3 regions of the Pseudoalteromonas sp. 23_GOM-1509m genome follow, and region 2 is predicted to be linked to each of the others. Evidence: predicted binding sites of a transcription regulator. Region 2 holds the regulator's gene; each other region holds the start of a gene.
The links. The regulator FliA, encoded in region 2, starts transcription of late flagellar genes. The targets are predictions, from matches to a motif close to CTAAAGNTNNNNNNNNNNNNGCCGATA.

Region 1 (8,239 bases), on a different contig from region 2:
GGTTATCTGAGCGTGGGTAGGTAATTAATTTATGACGTTCATATAAAACTTGGCAAATATCGAGTACTTTTTGTGCTGGCATCCCAAAAGCTTTAGCAGCATCTATTTGTAAAGCAGATAAGTTATAAGGAAGAGGCGCGGTTTGTTTTTTTTGCTTTTGCTCAAGCGCTGTTACATTTGCGGGCTGATTAGCAATGCGTGAAGTCACATTTTCGGCTAAGGCTTTATTAAGTACTCTGCCCTCTTCATCTTGATATGGTTCGCACGCTTTACTCGGTATCCACTTAGCAGTAAATGATTGCTGCTCAGGTGTAACAAGATGAGCAAGTACTTCATAAAATGGTTTGGATACAAAATTTGCGATTTCATTATCACGATTTACAACTAAACCTAAAATAGGTGTTTGTACTCGCCCAACCGACAACACATTACCAAAGCCCGCTTTTTGCCCAGCTAGCGTATAAGCTCGCGTTAAATTCATACCAAACAACCAATCAGCACGAGACCGCGCTAAAGCAGATACACTCAAAGGGATAAAATCACGGTTAGCCCGCATAGAGTTGAGTGATTTTTTTACCGCAGTTAAGTTTAAATCACTAATCAATAAGCGTTGAATACTTTGCTTTTTGGTTTGACTAATTTTTGTTTGCTCGATTACTTCATCAACCAGTAGCTGACCCTCACGATCAGGATCGCCAGCATGTACGAGTGTTGTTGCCTGCTTAATTAATTTTTTTAAAATGGTAAGCTGCTTACGGGTTTTTGTTTTAGCTTTTAATTGCCAGTGTTCAGGCACAATAGGTAAATGCTCAAATTGCCATTTTTTAAAACGCTCATCATAGTCATCGGGTTCTGCTTGCTCGAGCAAATGACCTATGCACCAAGACACACAATCACCATTCGCCACTTCAATATAACCATCGTGTTTTTTATGAGGTTTTGGAAGCGCATCTGCAATAGCGCGTCCTAATGAAGGTTTTTCAGCAATATAAAGTTTCATAACCACACCCTAACACTGTTCATATAAACAGTAGTTTAGCATATCAGTTTAAAACTGGGGATATTTTTATAGTTTCTAACTTAAAGCTTTATTTCGCTTATTAACAAAAAGATATAAAAGAGGCAGGTAGCAGACAACAACAGTGGCAATATTTATTAAAGGCATAAATGTTTGATACATCACAGTGCTATAAGATAAATCCCAAAGGTGTCGGTCAACTAAGCGAAATAATTGAAGAATGGGTGCACCAATAACAATAAGCTGCCCAAGTACACATTGCCACAAATGCACTTTATCTTTAAGACCCCAATAAGCAATAAGTGCCATCCAAGTAATATCTGTTAATGCCCATACAAGGTAACGGTATATATAAATACCATCATCAAACGCCATTAAACTTGAGTAGGTCACAGTGCCAAATAAGAAAAAAGCGGCAGTAATAACAACGAACCTAAGAGCTAAATAATCTTTGAGGATAAAGAATATAAAAATAGCCGGACTCAAAATAAGAACCCAGCTTTTGCTTAATATACTTACAAAATACAAAAACCATTCAGGCAAACTAAATAACCTTACTTAACTTTTGTATCTTCATCAGTTCCATCGCCGTTACCAGGCATACTACAATACTTAGTCAACATATTCGCCCCATTACATTTGTTAAGAATGTTGCATTCTATGCTAAAAAAGGTACATAGCCAAGTCATTCTATCTTACATCAATTGGCGCTGACTCTTTTGCCTTGCCTTGTAAAATTGATATTTCTACACGGCGGTTACGTCTTCGATCTTCGCGGGAATCGTTCGGCACTAAGGGCCTAGTTTCTGCACGTCCTACCACCATCATTCTGGTTTTATCAAAACCTGGAACTTTTTGTAATTCACTCGCTACCGCAACTGCGCGTTTAGATGATAAATCCCAGTTATTAATGTAAAGCTCGTTGGAAACCTGAAAATCATCCGTATGACCAGACACCGTAATTTCACCGGGTACATCTTTAAGTAATCGACCAATATCTTGAATGATAGGTTTAAATTGTGGTTGTAAAAATGCACTCCCCGATGGAAACGAGCCATTTTCTCTAATACGAATTATGATTTGCTGCCCTAAAGATTCAAGCTCAATAGCCCCATCAATAATTTGCTTTTCAAGCTGTTGCGCAATTTTTTTAACTAAGTCATTTATTTGCTCTTGATCAGCAGCAGACACTGCCGTAGCTGCAGCAACTTCCTCTGAGGTACTACTTGATTCACCACCTCGCTTTTCACCACGTTGCTCTTGACGTCCACCTGCGGAGCTTTCATCTCCCGCCTGAAACTCAAGCATTTGTTGGGTCATTTCAACCGTTTGTTGCTGAATGGTTTCTATAGGAGTTGGCTCAGGTTTACCCGGCGTAAACTCCATAGCAATAACAGATGTCCCTTTTGGAATGTCTTTTACTTCTATTTTATTTTGTACACCAAAAGCAAACTTCATTGAGCCTGCAATTTGTTTAAATTTAAGTACATCCATTTCAGAAAATGCGAGTAAAAGTACGAAAAAGCACATTAATAATGACATTAAATCGGCAAACGTTCCCATCCACGCAGGAAGTCCTGGAGGTGGGCATTTGCACTCTTCATCTGACATAATTATTCCTCAGTATTGACTGCGCGTTTTGATTCAGCTAGATAATTTTTCAAGATCCCTTCAATTACTTTAGGATTTTGCCCGTCTTGAATACCTAATACTGCATCTAAAATTAAGCGCTGATTCATGGCCTCTTCGTCTTTACGCAGTTCAAGTTTTACCTGAATAGGAATGGCTACAACGTTTGCTAAAAATGCACCGTATAATGTGGTTAACAACGCAACCGCCATTGCCGGTCCGATAGCTTTGGGGTCATCCATGTTCGAGAGCATAGCCACTAAGCCTATCAACGTACCGATCATCCCCATTGCAGGTGCAATATCACCTAATGATTTAAATAAGGTTGCCCCCATTTCATGGCGAGTGGTGGTTAACGAAATATCTTTTTGTAATGTTGCACGTACCACATCAGCATCATGTCCATCTACTAGCATATCAACGCCTTTGCGCATAAAAGGATTTGGGATTTCGGCTTCTTCTAAGGCTAAAAACCCGCCTTTTCGAGCAGAGTCAGCTAATTCTACCGCTTTTTCGATTAATGCTTCAGGAGGCTCAATTTTAAACATAAATGCTTTTGCACATACTTTACCAATGCCAAGAAATTGCGACATGGTAAAATTAGATAAAACGATAAAAAGGGAACCACCAAATACAATAACCACAGAAGGGGTATTGTAAAACATAGCGACTTCACCGCTACTACTCATAAACATGGACATGACAATTAAGCCAATTGCGCCAAGGATCCCAATAATGGTTGCTAAATCCACATTCCCTCCAAAGGTTTTATATTTTTTCTTCGCAAGCGTTGTTATTAATTGTTTATCGGCAAGATACTGAAATACTTAAGTGATTTTTATGATAAACGGTAAAATTAAGATTAGTTATATTTTAGATCAACATAGGTAATCAATCTAATTAATCAAAATTAATAATTTTAAAAAATAACGTTGAAACGCAATAAAACCCAATCAACAGCATTTATCTATCAAAAAACAATATCATTCTTTGACCTAGTTTAGCATTCCCCCTAAAATTGGCGTCTAAATTTATTATGTAAGTTGAAAATAAAGATGGCGACTAAAAAACCTGAAAATTTAAGTTTCGAACAAGCACTAGAAGAGTTAACAACAATTGTCAGTGAAATGGAACAAGGTGATTTATCGCTTGAACAGTCTTTAAAGCAATTTGAGCGAGGTATTGCACTTGCGAGCGCATCTTCAGGCAAACTTCAACAAGCCGAGCAAAAGGTGTCGATATTAATGGGTAATGACGAAAAAGCACCGCTTACTCAGTTTGATAACGATATGGAATAATCGTGAGCATAAAAGAACAAATAAAACTCGCTCAAGATGATGTAGCTAATACGCTCAACCTTTATTTTGAACAACCTCTTGAAAGCGACAATACTATAAAAGAAGCCACACATTACAGTGTAATGAATGGTGGTAAAAGACTGCGCCCGTTTTTAGTGTACACCACAGGTAAAATACTCGGTGCTGACAAGCGTGATTTAGATGTACTTGCCGCAGCCATTGAATGTATTCATAGTTATTCATTAGTGCATGACGACTTACCCGCTATGGATGATGATGATTTACGCCGTGGTCGCCCTACATGTCATATTGTATACGGTGAAGCACAAGCGATTTTAGCTGGAGATGCACTGCAAACTTTAGCATTTGAACTTATTGCTAAGCACACATTTAAATGTTCGACTGAAGCACAATTAAAAATGATCGCAGCACTAGCGCATGCATCGGGGTTACAAGGTATGGTTGCCGGACAAGGCCGCGATATTGCAGCAACCGATAAGGTTATTACTGTTGATGAGTTAGAACGCATTCATAAACTTAAAACCGGTGCGCTAATAAATTGTGCGATCACTCTTGGCGCACTGTGCGCTCCTAATACAAGCCAACAAACTTTAGATAACTTATCAACTTTTGGATACGCTATAGGGCTTGCATTTCAAGTTCATGACGATATTTTAGATGTTGAGGGCGATACGCTTACTTTAGGCAAGCCACAAGGGTCAGATATTGCAGCGAATAAAGCGACATACCCCGCTTTATTAGGTATGCTAGGCGCTAAGCAAAAAGCACAAAATTTAATACAACAAGCCCATGAGGCATTAGCTAACATTGACGCAGACACAACAGATTTAGCGGCATTGGCTAACTATTTAATTGAACGTGACCATTAAATACAGCTAAAACGTATTAACTCTTAGTATAAAATTATTACTGAATATTAAGTCGCCTTTTAAACCTCGTTTGTTTTGAGGAGGGTTAATATTAGCGAAGGATATATAAAAAACCATGACACTTGATAGCAGCAAGTATCCATTACTTGATTTGGTGAACGAACCAGCCCACTTGCGAGACTTAGCACAAGATAAGCTTCCTGCATTTAGCCATGAATTGCGTGACTATTTACTCAATTCGGTATCGCAAAGTAGCGGCCATTTAGCGTCTGGTTTAGGAACCGTAGAACTTACCGTTGCACTACATTATGTATACAACACACCCGATGACCGCTTGGTCTGGGATGTGGGTCATCAAGCTTATCCGCATAAAATACTGACTGGCCGTCGTGATCAAATGCATACCATTCGCCAAAAAGACGGATTGCATCCTTTCCCTTTTAGAGATGAAAGTGAATACGACACCTTTAGTGTTGGCCATTCAAGTACCTCAATTTCTGCGGCGTTAGGTATGTCTATTGCTGCACAAAAAGAAGGCAAAGGGCGCAAAACAGTCGCGGTAATAGGCGATGGCGCAATTACTGCTGGTATGGCCTTTGAAGCAATGAACCACCTTGGCGATGTTAAATCAGACATGCTGATCATTTTGAACGATAACGAAATGTCGATATCTGAAAATGTCGGTGCGTTAACCAATCATTTTGCGCGTATTTTATCAGGTAGCTTTTATACCAACATCCGCGAAGGCAGTAAAAAGCTGCTCTCTGGTGTACCGCCGGTAAAAGAGCTTGCCAGCCGTATGGAAGAACACATTAAAGGGATGATGATCCCGGGTACTTTTTTTGAAGAATTAGGTCTAAATTACATTGGCCCAATTGATGGACATGATGTGAATATGTTGGTTGATACGCTGCGCAATATGCGTAACTTAAAAGGCCCACAGCTTTTACATATAAAAACCCAGAAAGGCAAAGGTTACAAGCCTGCCGAAGCCGATCCGATTGGTTATCATGGCGTACCAAAATTTGATCCTGCAACATCAAGCTTACCAAAATCTAAACCAGGTGCGGCGACTTTCTCAAATGTGTTTGGTGATTGGCTTTGTGACATGGCCGAGCAAGACAGTAAGCTCATGGCAATCACGCCAGCTATGCGTGAAGGTTCAGGCATGGTACGTTTTTCTAAAGAGTATCCAGAACAATACTTTGACGTAGCAATAGCAGAACAACACGCTGTTACTCTTGCTGCAGGTTTTGCTTGTGAGGGCTTAAAGCCCGTTGTGGCTATCTATTCTAGCTTTTTACAACGCGCGTACGATCAACTAATTCACGACGTTGCACTGCAAAACCTACCGGTATTATTTGCTATAGACCGCGCCGGTATTGTTGGAGCCGATGGTGAAACCCATCAAGGCGCCTACGACTTAAGCTTTATGCGCTGTATACCTAACATGGTCATTATGGCCCCAAGTGATACTAACGAATGCCGTCATATGCTTTATACAGGCTATCAAGCTAATTGCCCTGTTGCTGTTCGGTACCCGCGTGGTAGTGCAGGCTCAGCAGACATTCAAAGCACTATGCAAAAGCTAGAAATTGGTAAAGCGAATGTAATTAAAAAAGGTACTAAAGTGGCTATATTGTCATTTGGTACCTTGCTTGAAAACGCACAACTTGCCACTGATGAGCTCAATGCCACTTTAGTTAACATGCGATTTATTAAGCCACTTGATACGGCATTAATTGATGAGCTGATTAATGATCACGATATTATTGTAACCCTTGAAGATAACGCGATTGCGGGCGGTGCAGGCTCTGCAGTTAATGAATATTTAGCGAGCATTAAAGCCGATGTAAAAGTGCTTAACTTAGGTATTCCTGATGAATTCATTAAACATGGCACACAACAGCAAATGCACGATGAAATGGGGTTAGGTGAACACGGTATTTTAACTTCAATTAAATCATTTATGAGCTAACACTTATCGTGTTTAATAAAAAAGGAGCCATTGGCTCCTTTTTTATTGCTCATCTATAACCTCTAGCGCATCCATACCTTAATATCGGCTAGACCATTGCTTTGTAACAAACCAATTTGCTGTTCAACATTGGGGTTTTGCTCAAACTCAAATGCATCTAATTGCTCGTCAAAGGTAATATTAGCGACGCCATCGCCGCCGCGTTTTTTAACTTGATGTAATGCTATGTCAGCTAGATTAATTGATGTTTCCCAGCTAATAACTTGCCCACCTAAAAGAGGTAAAGGATAGAACGACCACCCTACAGACGCTGTTATATTGGTTGTTTCACCGTTAGGAAGCTGAAACGAATAATCTGCAATTGCTTGGCATAATTCAGATACATAGCTGTCGATTAAATTACATTTAAAATCACGCAATAACAGTAAAAACTCATCACCACTCCAACGGGCAACATAATCAGAACCTTGGGTACGCGAGTTAAGTAATGCCGCTACTTGTTGTAAACAGCTATCTCCAGCAATAGGGCCATAGGCATCGTTAATGCGGCTAAAGTTATCTAAATTAATAATTAACAACACCAAAGATTTACCTTGAGCCTGCAATGACTGCGAGTTACGCTGAAAATGCTCAATATCTTTTGGTAGTTGATCAAACAAAAAACGGCGACTTCTCAGCCCTGTTAGCTCATCAGAGTGACTAACAAGTTTAAGCTGAGAGTTTACTTGGTTTAATTTATCGTTTGCTTGGCGAAGCTCAAGGGTTCGCTCAGTAATAAGCCCCTCAAGAACTTGCTGCTTACGTCGCTCTTGAACTTTAAATACCCAAAACACCAAATAAAAGAGCAACACAAAACCACTGGTGATCAGTAATCTAAAATATATAGTTTCACCAAATCGCTCAGGCACCACAAAAGCGTATTCGGCCGATTGCGCTTTGCCCCAATCTTCACCTTGACGTTTTGTCTCTAATTCAAATAAAAACATACCTGCTGGTAAGTTAGTGTAAATTGCTTCTCGGCGGTTATTTGCATAGCGCCAATCATTATCAAGTCCATTGAGTTTATACCTAAACTCTATACTTGCAGGTGCATAATAATCGATAGCGGTATAGGTAAGCGTTACATCACGCTCGTCAGTTTTAAGTACTGGCTTTTTACCTAACGCAGCCGCAGCAAGTTTTCGTGATGGCGTGGTTAAAGTTTCTATAGTTGGTTTAAGTGAACGCAGTCCAAATAATTCTACGTCTTTAGGAATTTCTACAACACCTTGCAAGCTGGGATACCAAATTGAATTATCCATATCAACCACCGCATCATGGCCTAAACCATTACAGCATTGACTTGCTTTACCATCGAGCTGTCGATCAAATGAAGAGATCACTTCCTCCACTTTTAGGCTTTCAATGTTGGCTTTGAATTGCTCAA
Region 2 (8,239 bases):
CGCGCTTGCGTTAGTTGTATTACTGGTCACTGTATACACCATGAAACCGCTTGAGTTTGGGATGTTCCCAGCGGTGCTGTTAATTGCAACCATAATGCGCTTAGCACTCAATGTGGCCAGTACCCGGGTGGTACTGCTTGAGGGTCATAACGGTGGGGATGCTGCTGGTAAAGTTATTGAAGCATTTGGTTCAGTGGTAATCGGTGGTAACTACGCCGTGGGCTTGGTGGTGTTTTTAATTCTGATCATCATTAACTTTGTGGTAATCACCAAAGGTGCTGGTCGTATTTCAGAAGTATCAGCGCGTTTTACTCTAGATGCTATGCCAGGTAAGCAAATGGCCATAGATGCAGATATGAATGCCGGTTTTATCAGTGCCGAGCAAGCCAGAGAACGTCGTGAGGAAGTAACCCGTGAAGCTGACTTTTATGGTTCTATGGATGGTGCTAGTAAATTTGTAAAAGGTGATGCTATTGCTGGCATAGTCATTTTAGTGATCAATATTGTGGGTGGCTTATTTGTTGGCATGATCCAACATGATTTAAGTTTTTCACGCGCTATGGAAGTGTACACACTATTGACCATTGGTGATGGCTTAGTCGCGCAATTACCTTCATTACTACTTTCAATTGGTACTGCAATTGTTGTAACCCGTCAAAATGAATCGCACAACATGGGCGATCAGTTTAAGAAGCAATTAGGTAACGAAAAGTCGTTATTTATTGCCTCAGGTATCCTTATTACTATGGGCTTAGTCCCAGGTATGCCACACCTTGCATTTTTAAGCTTAGGGGCGCTTTTAGGTTACCTTGCATACTATACTCAGCAAAATAAACTGAAATTAGCCGCTGCAGAAGCAGAAGAAGCCGAAAATGCCGCCTCAGGTACCGGAATTGCGGCTAAACAAGAGCAAAAAGAACTGGGTTGGGATGATGTTCAACAAGTTGATGTTATTGGTCTAGAAGTCGGTTACCGACTCATTCCTCTCGTTGACCAATCACAAGGTGGCGAGCTGTTAAACCGTATTAAAGGAGTGCGTAAAAAACTATCTCAAGAGCTGGGCTTTTTAGTGCCGCCGGTGCATATACGCGATAATCTAGAACTCGACCCAAATGCATACCGCATAACCATGATGGGTGTATCAAGTGGTGAGGGTGAGCTTAAACATGGTGATGAATTAGCGATTAACCCAGGCCAAGTATTTGGCCCGCTAAAAGGAATTGAAACTAAAGATCCTGCGTTTGGTTTAGATGCAGTTTGGATAAAACCTGATCAAAAAGATGAAGCACAGTCTTTAGGTTACACGGTGGTTGATTCGGCTACCGTGGTGGCAACCCATATTAGCCAGTTACTCACCAATAGCGCCGCATTATTACTCGGACATGAAGAAGTACAGAACTTATTAGATATGTTAGGTAAGAGTCACCCTCGCTTAGTTGAAGGACTTGTACCTGAGGTATTACCGCTGACCACCATCGTTAAAGTACTACAAAATTTATTAAACGAAGGGGTGGCAATACGAGATATGCGCTCAATTGTTCAAACCCTTGTTGAGTATGGCCCTCGTAGCCAAGACCCAGATGTATTAACGGCTGCAGTGCGAATATCACTGCGTAGATTAATCGTTCAAGATGCCGTTGGTATGTCTTCTGAAATCCCTGTCATAACCTTGGCGCCTGAGTTGGAACAGATGTTGCATCAGTCACTTCAAAATGCAGGTGATGAAGGTGCCGGAATAGAACCAGGGCTTGCTGATAGACTTCAAACATCATTGAATGAAGCGCATCAAAATCAAGAAATGGCCGGTGAACCTTCAATATTGCTAACGTCAGGAATGTTACGCACTGTGTTATCTCGATTTGTTAAATACACCATTCCAGGATTGCGAGTGATGTCTTATCAAGAGATACCAGATGAAAGACAGATCAAGATTGTCAGCTCTGTAGGCCAACAATAAGATTTTAAAGGGGTTTGAATTATGAAAATTAAACGTTTTTTTGCTAAAGACATGCGCACTGCACTAAAAGAAGTAAAAGAAGAGTTGGGTGTTGATGCGGTTATTATGTCAAATAAAAAACTAGCTAATGGCGTTGAAATTGTTGCTGCAGTTGATTACGACAAAGCAGCGACAAAACCGCCAGAGCAGCCTCAAAGCCAACCTGCTGAAAGAGCTTCATTTGCACATACTGAGCAAAGTTCACATAATTTTGTTAAACCAGAACCGCAACGCGCTCAACCTAAGCCACAGGCAAAGGTTGCAGATAGCTTACAAGCTTTACTAGAGCGTCAGTCTCCACGTCCTCGTTCAGCAGAGCTTGCTTCAATGTTTTCACACTCTGGCATTGACACTTCTGGTCACTATCAAGAACAAGAGCCTGTGCAATCACGACCTAAAAATATGTTTGAACGTGAACAAAGCGCGCCAGTGCGCCCTCGTACCCAAGCCGATAGCTTAGGTTTTGACGACTTAGACAGTGGCTTTGACGATTTAGATTCACCTAGCGCACCGCGTCAGCAAACAATGCATAAAGAATCCAGTGACATCAGCACAATGCGTGAAGAAATGAACGCAATTCGTCAACTATTAGAGCACCAAGTATCAGGTTTAATGCAGCAAGATATGGCACGTCGCGACCCGACCCGTGCATGTATGATTGACCGCTTAGTCGGTATGGGGATAGAAAAAAATGTTGCTGAGCAAATGGCATGTTTTGTACCAGACGATGTGTCTCGCCAACAAGGCTGGAAAGCTTTATTGAACATGGTTGAAGATCAAATGCAAACCACGAACAACGAAATACTTCGCCAAGGCGGTGTTTTTGCGTTAGTCGGACCTACTGGCGTGGGTAAAACCACCACAGTTGCAAAACTGGCAGCATTGGGTGCACAAAAATACGGTGCCGATAAAGTAGCGCTTATTACTACCGATACCTACCGTATTGGTGCTTATGAGCAGCTAGCAACGTATGGTCGTATTATAGGTTGTGGCGTTAAACAAGTTAAAGATGCAAATGAATTAGCAGAAGTTTTATACCATTTACGAAATAAACGTCTAGTCTTAATTGATACAGCAGGAATGAGTCAACGTGATTTACGCTTAACCGAGCAGTTAAACACCTTGATGCGTAATCAGCGTGTTGATATACGTAGTTATTTAGTATTAAGTGCGACGGCGCAAATTAATGTATTACAAGAAACAGTAAGGCACTTTAAAAAAGTACAGCTAAGTGGATGTATTTTTACTAAACTTGATGAGTCATTGAGTTTAGGTGAGATTATTAGTATTGCGATTCAAAATCGTCTCCCAATAGGGTATCTTACTAACGGTCAGCGAGTACCAGAAGATATTAGAGTGGCAAATGCCGAAAAACTAGTAAAAAAAGCTGAGCAATTGTATTTAAAAAGAATAAAAGCACAACAATCACGACACCAATCAGTGGCGTCGAGCACAGTAGAGATGTATGATTAACACAGTTTTAGATCAAGCAAGCGGCCTTCGCAAAATGAGCAAGAATAATAATAACGGCGTAAAAGTTATCGCTGTCACCGGCGGCAAAGGTGGAGTGGGTAAAACGAACGTATCCCTTAACACGGCAATCGCGTTAGGCCAACAAGGCAAACGTGTGCTTGTACTAGATGCTGATTTAGGATTAGCGAATTGTGATGTGATGCTTGGACTGCGCGTTGAGCGTAATTTATCTCATGTTTTATCGGGCGAATGTGAACTTGATGATATTTTAGTCGAAGGTCCCGCAGGCATAAAAATAGTGCCTGCAACATCGGGTTCGCAAAGTATGGTTGAGTTATCACCCTCAGAGCACGCTGGACTTATTCGTGCATTTAGTGAACTTAACACCGATTTTGATATTTTAATTGTTGATACCGCTGCGGGTATTTCCGATATGGTGCTGAGTTTTTCTCGCGCAGCGCAAGATGTGGTTGTGGTGGTATGTGATGAGCCTACATCAATTACCGATGCCTATGCTTTAATTAAAGTACTAAGCCGTGAGCACGGCGTTTATAAATTTAAAATTGTTGCCAATATGGTGCGTAGTTTACGCGAGGGGCAGGAATTGTTTGCAAAACTTTCAAAGGTTACCGACCGATTTTTAGATATATCGATGGAGTTGGTTGCAACGGTTCCATATGATGAAAATATGCGCAAATCAACGCGCCGCCAAAAAGTAATTGTTGAGGTTTTTCCTGGGTCGCCTGCTGCGATTGCTTTTAAAACACTGGCGACAAAAATTGCTAAGTGGCCAACACCTAGTCAAGCCTCGGGTCATTTAGAGTTTTTCATTGAGAAACTAGTTAGTAACTAACAATGACAATACCGGTGAATAGAGCTATGGGATATCAGTCAACACAGAATTTAAATATGATTGTTGAAAAGCATGCCTCATTAGTCAAAAAAGTGGCGTGCCATTTAATTGCTCGTTTACCGGCCAGTGTGCAGCTAGATGATTTAATTCAATCGGGTATGATTGGTTTAATTGAAGCTTCAAAAAACTTTGATGCAAGTAAAGGCGCAAGCTTTGAAACCTTTGCCGGTATTCGTATTCGTGGTGCGATGATAGACGAAATGCGCCGAGGCGATTGGGTTCCACGTTCAGTTCACAGAAAAAGCCGTTTGGTTGCAGAGACTATTGTTGCGCTTGAGAACAGTTTAAACCGTGAGCCTAAAGATAGTGAAGTTGCTGAAAAACTTGAAATTTCGCTAAATGAGTACCATCATATTTTAAACGATGTAAATGTAAGCAAAGTGTTAGGCATTGAAGACCTTGGTATAGATGACGATGTGATTACACCTCATGGCCAAGATTTAGCACTAGACAAACCGTTCAATAATGTTAAAAATGAACGGTTTAATGAGTCTTTACTCAGTGCAATAAAGTCGTTACCGGAAAAAGATGCAATGGTGCTTTCTTTATACTATAACGATGAGATGAATTTAAAAGAAATTGGGCATATACTCGATGTAAGTGAATCGCGTGTAAGTCAGATACATGGTCAGGCGATGATTAAGCTTAAAGCAAAAATCAATGACTGGATAAACTAGAAGTAAGTAAATAAAGGTTCAGGCCTCACTGGAGGATGTTTTGGATAAAAACATTAAAATTCTTGTTGTTGATGATTTCTCAACAATGAGACGTATTATTAAAAACCTGTTGCGCGATTTAGGTTTTACCAATGTTCAAGAAGCAGATGACGGGTCAACTGCTTTGCCTATGTTGCAAAATCAAGCGTTTGATTTTGTTGTAACAGATTGGAATATGCCAGGCATGCAAGGTATTGATCTTTTAAGGGCAATTCGAGCTGATGAAAAATTAAAGCATATTCCTGTTTTAATGGTTACAGCAGAAGCTAAAAAAGAACAAATAATTGCTGCGGCCCAAGCAGGTGTTAATGGTTATATTGTTAAACCATTTACTGCAGGTACATTGAAAACTAAATTAGAAAAAGTGTTCGAACGCTTAGGTTAATGAGAGGGAGAGGCTTATGTCAGCACCTGCTGCGCCTCAGATTACTTTAGAACAAGCTCGCCAGTTAGTTGTTTTTTTAGAAAATGGTGAGCAAGATAAAGCGAATCAGTTAATTTTAGAAACAGCTTCACAAGAGCAATCACAGTTATTTGCTGAGGTGGGTAAGTTGACGCGTCAACTGCACGAAGCTTTAAAAAGTTTCGAGTTAGACACGCGTTTAACAGACATTACCACTGATGCCATCCCTGACGCTAAAAAACGCCTTAACTATGTCATGGAAATGACAGAAAGCGCAGCCAATAAGACAATGGATGCGGTTGAAGCAAGCTTACCATTAGCACAAGAAATCGCTGACGAAATAGCTGATATCAAGCCAACGTGGGATCGTTTAATGAACCGCGAAATAGAGCTTGGTGAGTTTAAATCACTTTGTCATAGTATTGATAAGTTTATGAGCAGTTCTCATCACAAAACCGATGAGTTACAAATGCTGATGACTAATGTACTGATGGCTCAAGACTATCAAGATTTAACCGGTCAGGTTATTCGCCGTGTTATTGAACTTGTCCGTGAAGTTGAAGAAAGTTTAATTCACCTGTTAACTGCATTTGCAGCGCAAGGTGGTGAGGTTGAACCAACTGAACAACCAGAAAAAATAGAAGATCCCATTGTTGCACAAACACTAGCAGGTCCCGAAGGGCCTATTATTGATAAAGAAACGCGTAATGATGTTGTATCTGATCAAGATGAAGTTGATGATCTATTATCAAGTTTGGGCTTCTAATAGGAGAGTACTGCATGAGCTTTGAAGTCGATGAAGATATTTTACAAGACTTTTTAGTAGAGGCCGGAGAAATCCTTGAGCTTTTATCTGAACAGTTAGTAGAACTGGAAAACAACCCAGATGATACTGAGCTACTAAACGCAATATTTCGCGGTTTCCACACTGTAAAGGGTGGCGCTGGCTTTTTGGCTATGACAGAGCTTGTTGATGCATGTCATGGTGCTGAAAATGTGTTTGATTTACTGCGCCAAGGTGTAAGAACAGTTAACTCTGAATTAATGGATGTGATTTTACAAGCACTGGACACCATTAATGAAATGTTTGCCACGATTAAAAATCGTGACCAGCCAGAGCCTGCTGATCCAGAATTACTTGCAGTACTTCACAAACTTGGGCAGCCACCGACATCAGAAGAGCTTGCCGGCGATTCTGTGGTTGAAGATATAGCTCCTGTGGAAACTCCATCGGTAGAGCCTGAACCAGTTGCAGAGCAACAGAGCAACGATGCTGAAGAAGACCCGTTTGCTTTTGATGAATTATTTAGCGGCCCAGATAGCAGCAGTACTGAGTCTCAGATTGATGAAATAACCGAAGACGAATTCGAAAGCCTACTTGATGAACTTCATGGAAAAGGGCAAGCTCCACAAGAAAAACAATCATCATCAAGTGACAATGATGTCAGTGGTGATATAACTGACGATGAGTTTGACAGCTTATTGGATGAACTTCATGGTGTAGGCAGCTTTGGCGAAGTGAGCCAAGCAACCGCAAGTACACCACAACAAACACCATCAGCCCCTGTGGCTCCACCAAGTAACGAGCAAAGCTCGGGCGATGATGAAATAAGTGACGACGAGTTTGAAGCGTTACTTGATGAACTTCATGGTAAAGGTGCACCTAAGTCGATAGAAACACCGGCTCCTGTAAGTAAACCAGAACCAGTGGCAGCTAAAAAGCCAGAACCAGTTGCTGCAGCTAAGCCACAGCCTAAACCAGAGCCAGCTAAGCCGGCTCCTGCGGCACAAGCAGCTAAAGCTGCGCCGCCTAAAAAAGCAGCGCCTCCACCGGCAGAAACAACAGTACGTGTTGATACCAAACGCCTAGACCAAATAATGAACATGGTGGGCGAGTTAGTACTTGTGCGAAATCGCTTAGTGAGTTTGGCGACTAATTCTGATAGCGAGGCTATGGGTAAAGCTATTTCCAACTTAGATGTTGTGACTGCTGATATCCAAGGTGCAGTAATGCAAACACGAATGCAGCCAATTAAAAAAGTATTTGGCCGTTTTCCTCGTGTTGTACGTGACTTAGCACGAACACTTAAAAAAGATATTAATTTATTACTTGTCGGTGAAGACACCGATTTAGATAAAAATTTAGTGGAAGCATTGGCCGATCCATTGGTGCATTTGGTTCGCAACTCGGTCGACCATGGTATTGAAATGCCCGATATTCGTGAAGCATCGGGTAAACCTAGAACAGGTACGGTGACTTTATCAGCTTCGCAACAGGGTGATCATATTCTACTTACCATCCAAGATGATGGTGCCGGTATGGATGCTGAAAAGCTTAAAAAGATTGCGATTAGTAAAGGGGTGCTTGATCACGACCAAGCGAGTCGTCTTTCTGATACTGAAGCTTATAACCTTATTTTTGCACCTGGGTTTTCAACCAAAGAAGAAATCTCAGATATTTCTGGCCGTGGTGTTGGTATGGATGTGGTTAAAACAAAAATCACTCAGCTCAATGGCTCGGTTAACATAAAATCAGAAATGGGCGTAGGGACTACTTTAGAAATCAAAGTTCCACTAACACTTGCGATATTGCCTACCTTAATGGTGGTGGTGGGAGAGCAAACCTTTGCCTTGCCGCTAGCGGGTGTAAGTGAAATATTCCACTTAGATTTAACAAAAACTAATGTGGTTGATGGCCAGCTAACGATTATTGTTCGTAAAAAGTCGATTCCATTATT
Region 3 (8,239 bases), on a different contig from region 2:
AGTAGCCGGCAAGTGTAATAAAATACACCTTAAAAGCAAGTCACAAGTTGAATAAATTATTAGCAATCTAGTCAGTAATTTTAGCCAATATGCGTATAATAAGAGGAGTAATTAGATATTTCTGAAATATCTGAAAGTATACAAGTGCGACCTAAAGCGTATTATGTTTAGCATGTAAGTTGCTACACTTAGGCGAAAAGTACAAAAAGATTGCTGAATTTTTATTTCCTAGCGGCGTTGAGGAACTTCAATGGATAAGCAAATTAAAGTAAAAAACATACCAACAGAGGTTAAGATCCAAAAACCCGATCTGAGCCGTCAAGAAGATAGATTTAACCCACGCAACCGTATTTATGTGCGTGCTGTTTCAGGACTCCATCAATTACTAAGACAACGTATTGGCTTTTTAGGCATGCTGGCGTTTATGTTATTGCCATGGATCAACTTTAACGGTCAACAAGCTGTTTTATTTGAGCTAATGGAGCAAAAATTTAATATTTTTGGCTTAACCCTGTGGCCACAAGATTTCACCATTCTTGCATTTATATTTATGCTAGCAGCGTTTGCCTTATTTCTGGTTACCACTTTTTATGGTCGAGTGTGGTGTGGCTATACATGTCCGCAAACAGTATGGACCTTCATTTTTATTTGGTTTGAAGAAAAGTTTGAGGGCAGCGCTAACCAACGTAAAAAGTTAGATCAACGGCCGATGGATTTTGACAAGTTCTGGCGTAAAACAGCTAAGCACACTAGTTGGGTATTATTTTCTTTATATACTGCGTTAACGTTTGTTGGTTACTTCACGCCTATTCGCGAACTACTGCCTGAATTTGTTACCTTTAATGTAGGCGGTTATGCCTTAGTTAGTATCATTGTATTTACTATTTGTACTTATGGTAACGCTGGGTGGATGCGAGAAATTATGTGTTTACATATATGTCCGTATTCACGTTTTCAGTCAGCAATGTTTGATAAAGACACTTTTACTGTAAGCTATGATGAAACTCGTGGTGAAAACCGAGGGCCACGTTCTCGTAAACAAGATCCTAAAGAGTTAGGTTTAGGTGACTGTATTGACTGTAACTTGTGTGTGCAGGTTTGCCCAACCGGGATCGATATTCGTAATGGTTTGCAATATGAGTGCATAAACTGTGGCGCTTGTATTGATGCCTGTGACGGCGTAATGGATAAAATGAATTACCCTCGGGGCCTTATCTCTTACACCACCGAGCGTAATTTAGAAACACCAGAGAATAAAACCCATCCGCTGCGCCCAAAGCTGATTGGTTACAGTGTTATTTTAATCTTACTTACCGGTGCGCTAGTTGCTAATATCGCCATGCGTAAAACCATGGACTTTGATATTATTCGCGACCGCAATCAGTTGTATCGTGTCGATTTTAATGGTTTAGTTGAAAACACCTATACCTTAAAAGTAATTAACAAAGCACAATACGAGCAAACATTCTCTATTGATGTAACAGGGTTAGATAATTATAAATACTTAGGTGATACTACCTTTACAGTAAACGCTGGTGAATCGCATAATGTACCGCTATCACTGGTAATGGATCCTTATGATTTAAAAGCGCCAATGACCGAGTTTAACTTTGTGTTGTCGCCAATAAACGAGCCCGATAATAAAATATCGCAGCCAAGCAACTTTTTTAAGGCACGATAAGTCGCTTTATTAAAGGCAAACGAGCACTGTTATTAACAAAAAAGCGGGATATTCCCGCTTTTCTTTTTATATAAGAAGTATATGAGTAAATTTAGCTTTATTGACTTAACCCCAGATCTTATTTTGGATGCCATAGAAAGCGTGGATATTTATGCTGAGTCAGGGTTGTTAGCGCTAAATAGCTACGAGAATCGGGTGTATCAATTTGTGGCCGAGGGTGCAAAGCGTTACGTCGTTAAGTTTTATCGCCCTGAGCGCTGGAGCAAAGCGCAAATTCAAGAAGAGCATGACTTTGCTTTTGAACTAGCTGCCGCCGAAGTACCGGTGGTGGCGCCAATAAAACACAATGGGCAAAGCTTGTTTGAACATCAAGGGTATTTGTTTACTTTGTTCCCAAGTGTAGGCGGGCGTTTATTTGAGGTGGACAATTTAGATCAACTCGATGTACTCGGGCGTTTAATCGGTCGTATGCATCAAGTAGCCAAAACGAAACCCTTTACCCAAAGACCCACCGTTACCTGTGATGAATATTTAGATACAGCTAAAGTTCATTTACAAAAAAGTAAGTTAGTCCCTATGGGATTAGAGACTTCCTTTTACACTATTTTAGATTTAGTCATTGCTCAAACTCAACAGCAATATAAAAATGTAGAAGGCATTCGCTTACATGGTGACTGCCATGCTGGTAATATCCTATGGGCAGGAGATGCATTAATGTTTGTTGATTTAGACGATAGCCGTCAAGGTCCTGCAATTCAAGATTTATGGATGATGCTCAGTGGCGATCGACAAACACAGCTGTTACAGTTAGACACTTTAGTGAATGCATATGAAGAGTTTTGCGATTTTGATCACTCACAACTTAAGCTGATCGAACCGCTTCGGGCTATGCGTATGATTCATTACATGGGGTGGGTTGCAAAACGTTGGAGTGATCCTGCTTTTGTACGGAACTTTTCATGGTTTGCAGATGACAAATACTGGGAGCAACAAATTTTAGCGCTTAAAGAGCAGTTTGCAGCTTTGCAAGAAGCCCCGTTAAAATTATTGCCATAATATTTTTATTTAAAAAGAAGTATAACGAGATATTCATGCTTAAAAAATTAAAACTAAGTTTACTGATTCTATGTTTACCTTTTGCAGCATTAGCTGCTAACTTTGAAGCGGGTAATCAATACACTGTAATTGATGTTGAAAAAAGTAAAACCCCGAATGTAACCGAGTTTTTCTCTTTCTATTGCCCACATTGTTTTAAATTTGAGCCGGTAGCCAAAGGGATTGCAGAAAACTTACCTGAAGGGGCTGAATTTGTAAAAAATCATGTCAACTTTTTGGGAGGCGTTTCACCACAAGCGCAAAGTAATTTAAGCTTTGCTTACTTAATCGCAAAGAAACACGGTCAAGCTGAAGCGGTAACAGCGCAAATTTTTAAAAGCATTCATATACAACGTGCGCCATTAACTGAAATTAAAGACGTTAAAAAGTTATTAGAGCTTAATGCAATTGATAACGCGACATTTGATAACGACATCGCTAGTTTGCCTATCATAGCAGCTGAACGTGCCATGCAAGATAAGCAGAATAAATATTCTGAACTTGGTGCATTAACTGGCGTGCCTACATTTATCGTAAATGACAAATACAAAATCAATATTAATACAATCAAGAGCCAACAAGAACTTGATGAGTTAATTAGCTTTTTACTAAAACTATAATTTTTGGAGCACCACAATAATGATCAAATTAGTTAAAGCAGGGTTACTTGCTGTATTACTCCCTTTAGCTGCAACCAGTTTTGCTGCCACTTACGAAGAGGGCGTGCATTACGATGTCGTCTCTGATCGTGCAACCAGAAAACCAGAAGTAAAAGAGTTTTTCTCTTTTTACTGTCCTGCATGTAATAACATGGAACCACTGCTGGCCGAGATCAAACCTAAGCTAGATAAAAACGTAAAGTTTAAGAAAAGCCATGTAGATTTTGTGGGTGTACGTGACCCAGAACATCAAACCATGATCAGCCAAGCATTAGCTACAGCTGAAGTACTACCTCAAAAAGATAAAATTATTTCAGCGATGTTTGATCATATCCATGCAAAGCGCGCTCGTTTTAATGAGCTTGCAGATGTAAAAGATGTATTTTTAGCTCAAGGCGTAGATGGCGACAAGTTTGATAAATTATTTGAAAGCTTCTCGGTACGTACACTTAGCTCTAAAATGAAACGTGACCAAGATTACTTTAAAGGTAAAGGGGCACTGCGTGGCGTTCCTACATTTATTGTTAATGGTAAATATAAGCTTAACTTAGGTGGCGAGTCAGGTATTTCATCGCCAGAAGATGTAACAGCACTCATTAACTACTTAGCAAATAAATAAGTGGTCTGGCCAAAATAAAAAAGCTCCTTTAGGAGCTTTTTTATTTTTATAATATGCGCTATTTAATACTTAGTTTATTTACGTTGTAAAAATACACCAGATTCAATGTGATGTGTGTAAGGGAACTGATCAAATATTGCAAAGCGCTTAACCTCATGGGTTTGTGTTAAGTGATCAAGATCGCGCTCTAATGTGTCTGGGTTACATGAGATATAAATAATATTTTCATAATTTGCCACTAAGTCACACGTAAGCGTGTCCATGCCTGCTCGAGGCGGGTCGACTAAGATGGTTTGGCAGTTGTAACTACTCAAGTCAATGCCATCTAAGCGAGAGAAAGTACGCTCGCCTTTCATTGCCTGAGTAAACTCTTCGCTCGACATGCGAATAATATCTAAGTTAGTTACTTGGTTTTGAGCAATATTATATTGTGCTGAATGCACCGACGATTTTGATATTTCCGTCGCCAGCACTTTATTAAATGAACCAGCAAGTGCAATAGAAAAGTTTCCATTACCACAATACAGCTCTAGTAAATCATTGTTTAGTGGTTTACATAACTCTTGTGCCCACTCTAACATTTTAATATTGACCTTCGCATTAGGCTGAGTAAAGCTATTTTCTACTTGTTGATAGATTAGCTCTTGGCCGTTAACCATTAAACGCTCAGTGACAAAATCATCGCCCAATTTTTCTTTTTGCTTACGAGCGCGGCCAATAAAGTCAATTTTATATTGGCTGCTTAGCTTTTCTTTTAAGGCGTTGATCTCAGTTAACCAGTGTTCATCAAGTGGCTTGTGATACAGCAAGCTCACTAAAATTTCACCACTGAGGGTCGATAAATAATCTATTTGAAATAATTTACGACGTAGTACTTCGCAGCCTTTTAAATTATCAATCATCACCTGCATAACTTCACCGACTAAGGGTGCTGCAGGGTCAAAGGTATCGACACGTATTTTATCTTTCGTTTGTTGATCAAACATAATATGAAACAGATCATCGCCATCGTGCCATACTCTAAATTCTGCACGTTGACGGTAGTTAATGGGCTCAGAGCTAAATACTTCTAACTGTTTTACACCGAAACGTTGAAATTGCTCTGTAATACGCTGCTCTTTTTCATTTAATTGTGCATCGTATTGCGTGGTATCTATATTTATAACTGCCATTAACGGTATAACCTTATCGTTGAGATCTGTTTATCGGCGCTATTGTAGGGAGCGAAGCGTATTTGTCTAGTTTTGATCAAATATAGTGAGCTTTTTTTGAGCATTTTACTACAGTATAGGCTTACTTGGCCGATAAAAGAGTAAGTCTAAATAGGAGTCTTCTCATGAAAATAGGTAACTTTAGTTTTGTTCCAAACAGCAATGCTAATAAATACAATACTAAACAGGCAATGCCACAGCCTAAAATAGACTCGCCACCAAATAATTATCAGCAACGAGGAAAAGAACTGGCTGCTGCCGTGTTAGGTGACAAAATGGCAAAAGAATTAGGTTTGCCGGTCGCCGAAACCAAAAAAGACAAACCACTGTTTGATTTTAATGAAGTCGTAAAAAATGTTTTAGACTTTGTAACAAGCTCGGTAAAAAAAGCCAAAGCCAATGGTGCCGATAACGACAAACTGCAAGATATGCTAAATCAGGCACGTAAAGGAGTGCAAACGGGTGTTGATGAGGCTGTGGATGAATTAAAAGGCATGGGGGTATTCAATCAAGACCTTGAAGAGGGTATTGATAAATCTAAAGAGGGTATTTTTAGTGGTCTCGATAAATTTGAGCAGAACTTATTTAACCCACAACCTGCAAGCGTTACTGTTAGCCAGACGCAATATGTAAGTTTAAGCAATAGTGCTGATTACACATTTACCACAGCAGAAGGTGATGAGGTGAGTATTAGTTTTGCAGATGCTTATCAATCGCAATCATCTAGTCGTTATCAACAAACAGATGATTCACAATCATTTAGTGCACAATTTTCTGAATCCCGTGAGCTCTCTTTCTCGATGTCAGTAAACGGGGAGCTTAATGAAGACGAGCAGCAAGCCATAAATGATTTAATGGCAGAGTTACAAGATGTCAGTAAAACCTTTTTTAGTGGCGATTTAGACAAAGCATTTGAGCAAGCCCAAGAACTCAGTTTAGGTAATGAACAGCTGGTGGCATTCTCAATGGACTTACGTCAAAGCAAAACTGTGGCAGCAATTAAAGAGTATGAACAAATTAAGCCAACATCAGAAAAAGCCATTGCCGAAACTGTAGCCCCTTTTAATGATGATCTAAAATCAGCTTACTCTAAAGCGCAAACCCTAGGATTAGAAAGTCAGCTATCAGGTATCATTCAATGGCTAAATCAAGATCAACAAGAAATAGATAAACTGGTTGATTACACTAACACCATGTTTGAAAACTTAGATAAATTAAACGCCGCTACTGCAAAGCTAGGCACTGAGTAAAACTACTTTCTTTTATAAAAGCCACATGGCAAACTGCCGTTCTTAGTAAAGAGTAGGAATGGTAGTTTGTCAGCGCACATCATGGTATTTGATTCAGGTATAGGTGGAACCACCGTGCTTGAGCATATTCAGCAAAGCATTCCTCATGCTCAATACAGCTATTTTATGGATAACGCATTATTGCCATATGGTGCACAGTCGCAACAAACCATCATTAATCGCCTATGCGGATTGATCCAATTTATTAAAGATGAGTCACTTAATGTCGACTTAATTGTTATAGCCTGTAATACCGCTTCAACATCTGCATTAAGTGCGGTACGCCAAATTACCGATATTCCTATTGTTGGGGTTGTACCTGCAATTAAACCCGCTGCGCAATTAACGCAATCAAAGAATATAGGTTTATTGGCAACTCCCGCAACGGTATCAAGCCCCTATACTGATGCACTTATAAAAGAACATGCCTCGTCTATAACCACAAGCTTATATAGTAGTGTTGAACTAGTTACTTTGGCAGAGACTCTCTTTTTTACCCAGCACTTAGATCTTGATAAGTTGCACACTGAGTTAGACCGATTAAATATTAATAACGATATAGATGTGCTGGTATTAGGCTGTACTCACTTTCCTATTTTAGCTAAACCAATTAGTGATTACTTTAATACGCAAGTACAGTTATTAGACTCTGGTGCGGCCATTGCTAAGCGAGTTAGTTCTTTACTCAAATTAAGTGATAATCAAGCAGGCATAAAAAAGCCGCTGCACTATTATGCAACGGCTGATGTATGTAGTGATAAACTAGCGGTTAAGCAAGTTACACTGTTTGATCCGACTCTGAACGATAAGAGTTAGAATCATCTTCTTGTTTTTGTTTTGCTTCACGTACTTTCAAAGTACGTTGTTGGAACTCACTATCGTTTAGCTTAGCAATTGCATTATCAGCATCTGCTTGTGCCATTTCAACAAAGCCAAAACCGCGACGCTTGCCAGTATTCTTATCTTTTAACAAACGAACGTTAAATACTTTGCCTTGCTCTTCAAATAAAGTACGCACTACACCTTCATTTGCACGATAAGGAAGATTGCCAACATAAAGTGTTTTTGTTTTTACTTCGGCTTCTTCTGTACTTACTGATGACATTGCAGCAATAACAAGTCCACCAATTAATAAACCGGCACCGAATAGAAGTGCAGGGTCTAATGCTAGGCTTGCAAGCGCAAACTTAACGATAACAAAACCAACAACAGCAAGAATAACTGCGAAGATAAAAGATTTTTGATCGGGTAATTTCATTTTTGATCTACCAATAAACAGGAAATAAACATTAATTTAACATTGTGAACTTGCTATCTTAACGTCTTAATTGAACATAGCAATGAAATTTATAGCAAATAGTTAATAAGAGTGTAAAAAACAACCGATAGTAAGGCGTTTCTTTACTATTTTAGCCTCGTTTGTTTGAAACTTGAGCAAACGGTGAAAAGATCTAAAAAAAAGGTTGATCTGTTTTCGGATCTCCCTATAATGCGACCCCACTGAGACGGGGAACGCCAAAGCATAGCGAGGCATGAGCTACTCAGAGAGTTAAGTAAAACTTAAATTTAAATCATCGAAAGAAAGTTTAAAATTAAGTGTTGACTCGAAAAATAAAGGATGTATTATACGCATCCCTAGCGACAACGTCGCAACGTTCTTTAACAATATAAAGCAATCATCTGTG

Region 1: the regulator FliA is predicted to act here: its motif matches at 3,453-3,479, upstream of pomA (flagellar motor protein PomA).
Region 3: the regulator FliA is predicted to act here: its motif matches at 5,335-5,361, upstream of N523_RS0110140 (DUF5610 domain-containing protein).

What each region holds. Positions count from the first base shown of each region.
Region 1 covers NZ_JADO01000023.1:3,786-12,024, forward strand. Annotated here, with positions in the region: gene N523_RS0109660 (DNA topoisomerase III) at 1-1,000, opposite strand, end outside; gene N523_RS0109665 (hypothetical protein) at 1,076-1,561, opposite strand; gene N523_RS0109670 (flagellar motor protein MotB) at 1,709-2,629, opposite strand; gene pomA (flagellar motor protein PomA) at 2,632-3,399, opposite strand; gene xseB (exodeoxyribonuclease VII small subunit) at 3,703-3,945, shown strand; gene ispA ((2E,6E)-farnesyl diphosphate synthase) at 3,948-4,835, shown strand; gene dxs (1-deoxy-D-xylulose-5-phosphate synthase) at 4,951-6,813, shown strand; gene N523_RS0109695 (ligand-binding sensor domain-containing diguanylate cyclase) at 6,876-8,239, opposite strand, start outside.
Region 2 covers NZ_KI912433.1:287,670-295,908, reverse strand. Annotated here, with positions in the region: gene flhA (flagellar biosynthesis protein FlhA) at 1-1,957, shown strand, start outside; gene flhF (flagellar biosynthesis protein FlhF) at 1,979-3,469, shown strand; gene N523_RS0114730 (MinD/ParA family ATP-binding protein) at 3,462-4,322, shown strand; gene N523_RS0114725 (RNA polymerase sigma factor FliA) at 4,349-5,059, shown strand; gene cheY (chemotaxis response regulator CheY) at 5,100-5,483, shown strand; gene N523_RS0114715 (protein phosphatase CheZ) at 5,500-6,267, shown strand; gene N523_RS0114710 (chemotaxis protein CheA) at 6,282-8,239, shown strand, end outside.
Region 3 covers NZ_JADO01000025.1:12-8,250, reverse strand. Annotated here, with positions in the region: gene ccoG (cytochrome c oxidase accessory protein CcoG) at 251-1,681, shown strand; gene N523_RS0110160 (serine/threonine protein kinase) at 1,763-2,737, shown strand; gene N523_RS0110155 (thiol:disulfide interchange protein DsbA/DsbL) at 2,773-3,396, shown strand; gene N523_RS0110150 (thiol:disulfide interchange protein DsbA/DsbL) at 3,416-4,054, shown strand; gene trmA (tRNA (uridine(54)-C5)-methyltransferase TrmA) at 4,129-5,226, opposite strand; gene N523_RS0110140 (DUF5610 domain-containing protein) at 5,391-6,515, shown strand; gene murI (glutamate racemase) at 6,582-7,370, shown strand; gene N523_RS0110130 (RNA recognition motif domain-containing protein) at 7,333-7,812, opposite strand.